DNA from 2 places in the Pseudomonas sp. HS6-2 genome. Region 1 is predicted to be linked to the other one. Evidence: predicted binding sites of a transcription regulator. Region 1 holds the regulator's gene; the other holds the start of a gene.
The links. The regulator FliA, encoded in region 1, starts transcription of late flagellar genes. The targets are predictions, from matches to a motif close to CTAAAGTTTNNNNNNNNNNNGCCGNTAA.
Positions count from the first base shown of each region.

Region 2: ACOKS3_RS15985 (methyl-accepting chemotaxis protein) is a predicted target of FliA. The motif match lies at 1,727-1,754, and genes of this name have one in related genera.

Region 1 covers NZ_CM143906.1:1,779,206-1,782,687, reverse strand. Annotated here, with positions in the region: gene ACOKS3_RS08375 (chemotaxis protein CheA) at 1-117, opposite strand, end outside; gene ACOKS3_RS08370 (protein phosphatase CheZ) at 130-918, opposite strand; gene ACOKS3_RS08365 (chemotaxis response regulator CheY) at 937-1,311, opposite strand; gene fliA (RNA polymerase sigma factor FliA) at 1,416-2,156, opposite strand; gene fleN (flagellar synthesis regulator FleN) at 2,153-2,986, opposite strand; gene flhF (flagellar biosynthesis protein FlhF) at 3,080-3,482, opposite strand, start outside.
Region 2 covers NZ_CM143906.1:3,440,088-3,443,569, forward strand. Annotated here, with positions in the region: gene ACOKS3_RS15980 (DUF3144 domain-containing protein) at 1-38, shown strand, start outside; gene ACOKS3_RS15985 (methyl-accepting chemotaxis protein) at 42-1,667, opposite strand; gene mtlD (bifunctional mannitol-1-phosphate dehydrogenase/phosphatase) at 2,161-3,482, shown strand, end outside.

The DNA of each region.
Region 1 (3,482 bases):
GTCGGCATCGTCGGGCCGGCTTTCCAGCTCGACCAGTTGCTCGGACAGTTGCTCAAGAATTTCGCCGGCTTCTACCAGGAAATCCTGAAGGATTTCTTCATCGGCGCCGAAGCTCATTAAACGTGCTCCTTAAAAACCCAGGCTGGACAGCAGATCGTCGACGTCGTCCTGACCGGACACAACGTCTTCACGCTTATCGGCATGAATCTGCGGACCTTCACCCCGAGTCGGATGTTTTTCTTCATCTTTTTCAGCGCGCAGCTGCTGGTGGTCGTGTTCGATACCGGCAAACCGGTCGACCTGGCTGGCCATCAGCACGAGCTTGAGCAGATTGCTTTCCACTTCGGTCACCAGCGCAGTCACGCGCTTGATCACCTGGCCAGTCAGGTCTTGATAGTCCTGGGCCAGCAGAATGTCGTTGAGGTGGCCGGCGACCTTGCGGTTGCCCTCGGCGCTGTGCGTCAGGAAACTGTCGACGCGCTTGACCAGCTCGCGGAACTCCGGCGCTGCGACTTCGCGGCGCATGAAGCGCTGCCAGTCGACGCTCAGGCCTTGCGCCTCGGCAGCCAGGTCGTTGAGCACCGGCGTGCTCTCCTCCACCAGATCCATGGTGCGGTTGGCGGCACCCTCGGTGAGCTTGACCACGTAGGACAGGCGCTCGGTGGCATCGGTAATCTGTGAGACTTCCTCAGCCTGCGGCATACGCGGGTCGATCTGGAAGCTGACGATCGCGCTGTGCAGCTCACGGGTGAGCTTGCCGACTTCCTGATACAGGCCACGGTCGCGGGTCTGGTTGAGCTGATGAATCAGCTGCACCGCCTCGCCGAAACGCCCCCGTTCCAGGCTCTCGACCAGCTCCTGAGCATGTTTCTTCAGGGTCGATTCGAACTCCCCCAAAGACGTCTGTGTTGTTTCCATGGCGCCCCCTGACGTAACTCAGCCGTTGACGCGTTCGAAGATCTTCTCGATCTTTTCTTTGAGCACCTGGGCGGTAAATGGCTTGACCACGTAACCGTTTACGCCGGCCTGGGCCGCTTCGATGATCTGGTCGCGCTTGGCTTCGGCAGTCACCATCAGCACCGGCATGGTCTTCAGCCGATCGTGGGCACGGACCTTGCGCAGCAGATCGATACCGGACATGCCCGGCATGTTCCAGTCGGTCACCAGGAAGTCGTAATGGCCGCTTTCGAGCATCGGCAGCGCGGTGGTGCCGTCATCGGCTTCATCGGTGTTGGTGAAGCCCAGGTCACGCAACAGGTTCTTGATGATCCGCCGCATCGTCGAAAAGTCGTCAACGATGAGGATTTTCATGTCTTTGTTCAAGTAGACCTCCAAGCAGTCTCAAACGCGCTCGGCCCCGAGCACGCGTATTCATATTCGGTACAACGTGGAAAACGACTGCAACGACCCCGGGCTCAACGCGCCCGCCATTCCCCCAGGCGGCTGCGCAGGCGCGCGGCACACTGGCTGTGCAACTGGCTGACTCGCGATTCGCTGACCCCCAGCACCTCACCGATTTCCTTGAGGTTCAGCTCTTCGTCGTAGTACAGCGCCAGCACCAGGCGCTCACGCTCCGGCAGGTTGGCGATCGCATCAGTCAGGGCAGCCTGGAAGCGCTCGTCTTCCAGATCGCGCGACGGCTCGACCTGGCCACTGGCGCCGTCCTCGTGCAGCCCTTCGTGCTCGCCGTCCTGCAACAGGTCGTCGAAACTGAACAGGCGGCTCCCCAAGGTATCGTTCAAAATCCCGTAGTAATCATCGAGACTCAATTGGAGTTCGGCAGCAACTTCATGATCTTTAGCGTCGCGGCCAGTTCTTGCTTCCACGGCGCGCATCGCGTCACTGACCATGCGCGTATTGCGGTGCACCGAACGCGGTGCCCAATCGCCCTTGCGGACCTCGTCGAGCATCGCCCCGCGGATGCGGATGCCGGCGTAGGTTTCGAAGCTGGCGCCCTTGCTGGCGTCATACTTGTTGGCCACTTCCAGCAGGCCGATCATGCCGGCCTGGATCAGGTCCTCGACCTGGACGTTGGCCGGCAGGCGTGCCAGCAAGTGGTAGGCGATGCGCTTGACCAGCGGCGCATAGCGTTCCACCAGCTCGAACTGGGCGTCTTTCGACGCCTTGCTGTACATCTTGAAGCCGCTCGCGTTCATAGCACGGGTCCTGCGCTGGTGGGTTGCACCAGGCGCTCGACAAAGAACTCAAGGTGCCCGCGCGGATTGGCTGGCAGCGGCCAGCTGTCGACCTTCTGTGCGATGGCCTTGAAGGCCAGGGCACACTTGGAGCGAGGGAAGGCCTCATACACCGCACGCTGCTTCTGCACCGCCTTGCGCACGCTCTCGTCGTACGGCACGGCGCCGACATATTGTAGGGCGACGTCAAGGAAGCGGTCGGTGACCTTGGTCAACTTGGCGAACAGGTTGCGCCCTTCCTGCGGGCTCTGCGCCATGTTGGCCAGCACGCGGAAACGGTTCATGCCGTAGTCGCGGTTGAGCAGCTTGATCAGCGCGTAGGCATCGGTGATCGAGGTCGGCTCGTCGCACACCACCAGCAGCACTTCCTGGGCCGCGCGCACGAAGCTGACTACCGAGTCACCGATACCCGCAGCGGTGTCGATCACCAGCACGTCGAGGTTGTCGCCGAGCTCGCTGAAGGCCTGGATCAGCCCGGCATGCTGGGCCGGGGCCAGGTGCACCATGCTCTGGGTGCCGGAGGCGGCCGGCACGATGCGCACACCGCCAGGCCCCTGCAACAGCACATCGCGCAGCTCGCAGCGCCCCTCGATGACATCGGCCAGGGTGTGTTTTGGGGTGAGACCCAGCAATACGTCAACATTGGCCAGGCCAAGGTCGGCGTCCAACAACATCACCCGGCGGCCGAGTTCGGCCAGTGCCAGGGACAGGTTCACTGAAACGTTAGTCTTGCCGACGCCACCTTTGCCACCGGTGACGGCGATCACCTGGACGGGATGCATGCTACCCATGTTCGTTGTTTACCTTGTCTCGCTTGGACCCAAGCCACACGCGGGGTAGTACTGCCAACCCCGGAATGTAGGTACTTTGCATACGCTTCATCCTCAACCTGCGCGCCGCGGGTTGTGGTAGAGATCAGCGAACATGTCGGCCATCGCCTCTTCGCTGGGCTCGTCCTGCAACTGCACGTTGACCGCGCGGGTCACCAGCTGGTGCGGGCGCGGCAGGTGAAGGTCGTCAGGAATGCGCGGGCCGTCAGTGAGGTAGGCCACGGGCAGTTCATGACTGATGGCCAGGCTCAGCACGTCGCCGAGGCTCGCCGTTTCATCGAGTTTGGTCAGGATACAGCCAGCCAGGCCGCAGCGCTTGTAGCTGTGGTAGGCAGCGGTCAGCACCTGCTTCTGGCTGGTGGTAGCCAGCACCAGGTAATTCTTCGCGGCAATGCCACGCCCGGCCAGCGTTTCCAGTTGCATGCGCAGGGCCGGGTCGCTGGCCTGCAGGCCAGCG
Region 2 (3,482 bases), 1.7 Mb from region 1:
AGCAGTTCGACCGTTACGTACTGGGCAAAGACAGCTGAGCTTCAGACCCTGAACCGCCCCACTAGCGCCGTCATCTCCCCGACCAGCCCTGACAACGCCTGACTGGCCTCGCTGGTCTGCTGTGCACCCGCCGCCGAGTGGCTCGACAGCTCGCGGATGTTCAGCAGGTTGCGATCCACCTCACGCGCCACCTGTGCCTGTTCTTCGGCCGCGCTGGCGATCACCAGGTTGCGCTCGTTGATCGCGCCGATGGCGCTGTAGATGCCTTCCAGCACCTGGCCCGATGCCAGGGTGATGTCGAGTGTCGACTGGGCCCGGCTGGTGCTGGCCTGCATCGACGCAACAGCCGCTTCGGTACCCTGCTGCACGCGGCCGATCATCTGCTCGATTTCCTGGGTCGACGCCTGGGTGCGGTAGGCAAGCGTGCGCACTTCATCGGCCACCACGGCAAAGCCGCGCCCGGCGTCCCCGGCGCGGGCCGCCTCGATGGCCGCGTTGAGCGCCAGCAGGTTGGTCTGCTCGGACACCGAACGGATCACTTCCAGCACCTTGCCGATATCTCGGACCTGCCCCACCAACTGCTCCAGATGGCCGCTGCTGGTCTGGATCTCGCGGGTCATGGCCTGGGTGCCGTCGATGTTTTCGCTGACTTGCTGACGGCTTTTCTCTGCCAGCTGATTGGACTCGTGGGTCGCCTGTGAGGTAGTGACCGCATTGCGTGCAACCTCCTCCACCGCCGTGGTCATTTCGGTGACGGCGGTGGCGGCCTGTTCCAGCTCTAGCCCTTGCTGGCGCAGGTTGTTGGCGCCTTCTTCGGTAATCGTGTTCAGTGCGCCCGCCGCGTCGGCCAGCTCCCGGGTGCAGCTGCTGATCTTGCCCAGGGTATCGCGCTGGCTTTGTTGCATGCGCTCCAGCTCATGGAACAGCTGGCCGATCTCGTTGCGCTGCTGAGCCTGCACCGGCACGCTCAGGTCGCCACCGGCAATGCGCTGGAAATGCCGACCCGCCTCGCGTAACGGGTGCAGTACGCGTTGGGCGATGAAGGCCCAGCACAGGCCGGCGAGCAACAGTGTCACCGCCAACAGCGCCAGGCTCAGCTGTTGCGCACGCTCCAGGCGACGGTCGGATGCCTGCATGATCTGCTGGCCGCGCTCACTCAAGGCGGCGACCAGTTGCTGGCGCAACGCCTGCAGCCGGCCCATGGCGTTGCCGGCGTCGGTGTTGACCTTGAAGTACTGCTCCAGCGAGCGTTGACGCGAGGCTTCGCGCTGCCCGGCGACCGCCCTGGCGTACTCGCCGAAAGTGGCTTGCAGCTCGCTGGCCACCGCGTGCAGCGCCGGTTCGCGAGCGTTGTCGACCAGCTCACCGATCAGCTTCTGGCTCTTGTCGTTCAGCTCGACCGACAGCGCCATGCGTTTGTTCGCGCTCTCGTCGTGGCCGCCCAGCTGCTCGATGAAGCCCGAAGACACGTTGGCACTGGCGCGGATCGCCATCAGCAGCGCGTTGTTCAGCCGGTCCGACTGGTGTGCGGTCTGGTCGAGTTCGGTGATCTGCTCGTCGCTGCCCAGCGCCGCTCGCCAGGCACTGACAGTGGAAAACAGCAGGGTCAGGCTGAACAACAACAGCACCCAGAACATTCCGGTACGGATCTTCAGGTCGGCAAACATGCGGGCAGTACTCCTTGTTGGCGCCACTTCTGGTCGAGGTTTCGACGGTGGGTGAGCAGCTATCGGAGTTGCCGTGGCAGGCTTGAGTGCGCAAATGCGGCTTGTGTTCGGTAACCGAACGGATGTTGCTGGTGCCTTGCATCTGCTTGCGCATACGTGCAAGGGTAAAAAAGGAACGACAGTCACCCGAATAAGGAAGATAAGCACCTCATGCTTGGAATCACACGTATCCATCGCTCTGTGCGCCCATTGTCTGCCAGCCAAGCTGCAGCCAGTGGGCGTGAATCCAAAGTCGCCCGCCTTGCCTCGAAGTTCCTCTCCCTCCTCTGCACGCCCCGCGCCGTACCACCCTACCTCTGGGTCAAACCCGAGCGCCCACCGGTAGATCGCATGCCCCCTACCTGACTGCCCATGCCGCAGTCGACACGCATTGACTCGCCATTCAGCCGCTGCAGGCGAAGTGTTACACGCCAAAAAAAGGGGCAATACCTACATGATCTTGTTTCAGGGCAACAAAATTCTCAGCGCCATTTTCGATATGGATGGCACGATGTTCGACACCGAGCGCCTGCGTTTCAGGACGTTGAAACAGGCATCGCTGGAAATCTTCGGCAAAGCCTTGAGCGAGCAGACGCTGATCGGCTCGCTGGGCCTGAGTGCGAAAAAGGCCGAAGCGCTGGCCAAGGCCCACAACGGCGAAGATTTCCCCTATGCGCAGATTCGTCAGCGCGCCGACGAGCTGGAGCTGGAGTACGTGCGCAATCACGGCGTGCCGATCAAGCCAGGCTTGCTGGAAGTACTGGAGCGCCTGCGCAAGTCGGGCCTGACCCTGGCGGTGGCTACCTCCAGCCGCCGTGCGATTGCCGAGGAATACCTGATCAATGCCAACGTGCTGAAGTACTTCGACATCACCGTTTGTGGCGATGAAGTCAGCCAGGGCAAGCCGCACCCGGAAATCTTCCTGCGCGCTGCCCGCGCACTCAATTGCGCGCCCGCTCAGTGCTTCATGCTCGAAGATTCGGAAAACGGCCTGCTTTCGGCCATGCGCGCCGAAGGCCAGGCCATCCTGATCGAAGACATCAAGCCGCCTGCGCCCGCAGTCAAGGCGGGTGCGCTCAAGGCCTACCGCAGCATGCACGGGTTCCTCGCCGACTTGAACGAGTGCGTGCCCGACCTGGGCATGCCGGAGCTCGCCGAACCCTTCCCGGCCTCGCTCAACCAGTTCCGTGTCGGCATCCATGGTTTCGGCGCCATCGGCGGTGGCTACCTGACCCAGGTGTTCGCCCACTGGGACGGCTACACCCGGCCGTGCGAAATCATCGCCGCCAGCCGCTCGCGCATGCTCAGGGAAACCGTCGCCGCGTTCGGCCGCTACAGCGTGCGCTACGGAGCCAGCGCGTTCGACCAGACCATCGAAAATGTGCGCATGATCGACATGGACGATGAGCAGGCGGTGATCGACATGTACAACGCCGCCGAAATCATCGGCCTGAGCCTGCCTGAACAGGCGATTCAGCAGCAGGCCAAGGTCATTGCCAAGGGCTTGCTGCAACGCTTCGAGTGCCGCGGTCGCGAGCTGACCCTGCTGATCGTGCTCAACAAGATCGGCGGCGGCGCGTTTGTCCGCCGGCAGGTACAGGCTCAGTTGGCGTTGCTGTGTGCACCCGAAATCTGCAAGCAGGTACTGGAAAAGACCCACTTCGCCGAAACCGTGGTTAGCCGCATCGTTTCCAAGATCAGCAACGATGCGCTGGTTCGGCAATTGCGCATCAAGTCGCAGATGTTCCAGAACAGCCTTGATAACGAACCGGCGCC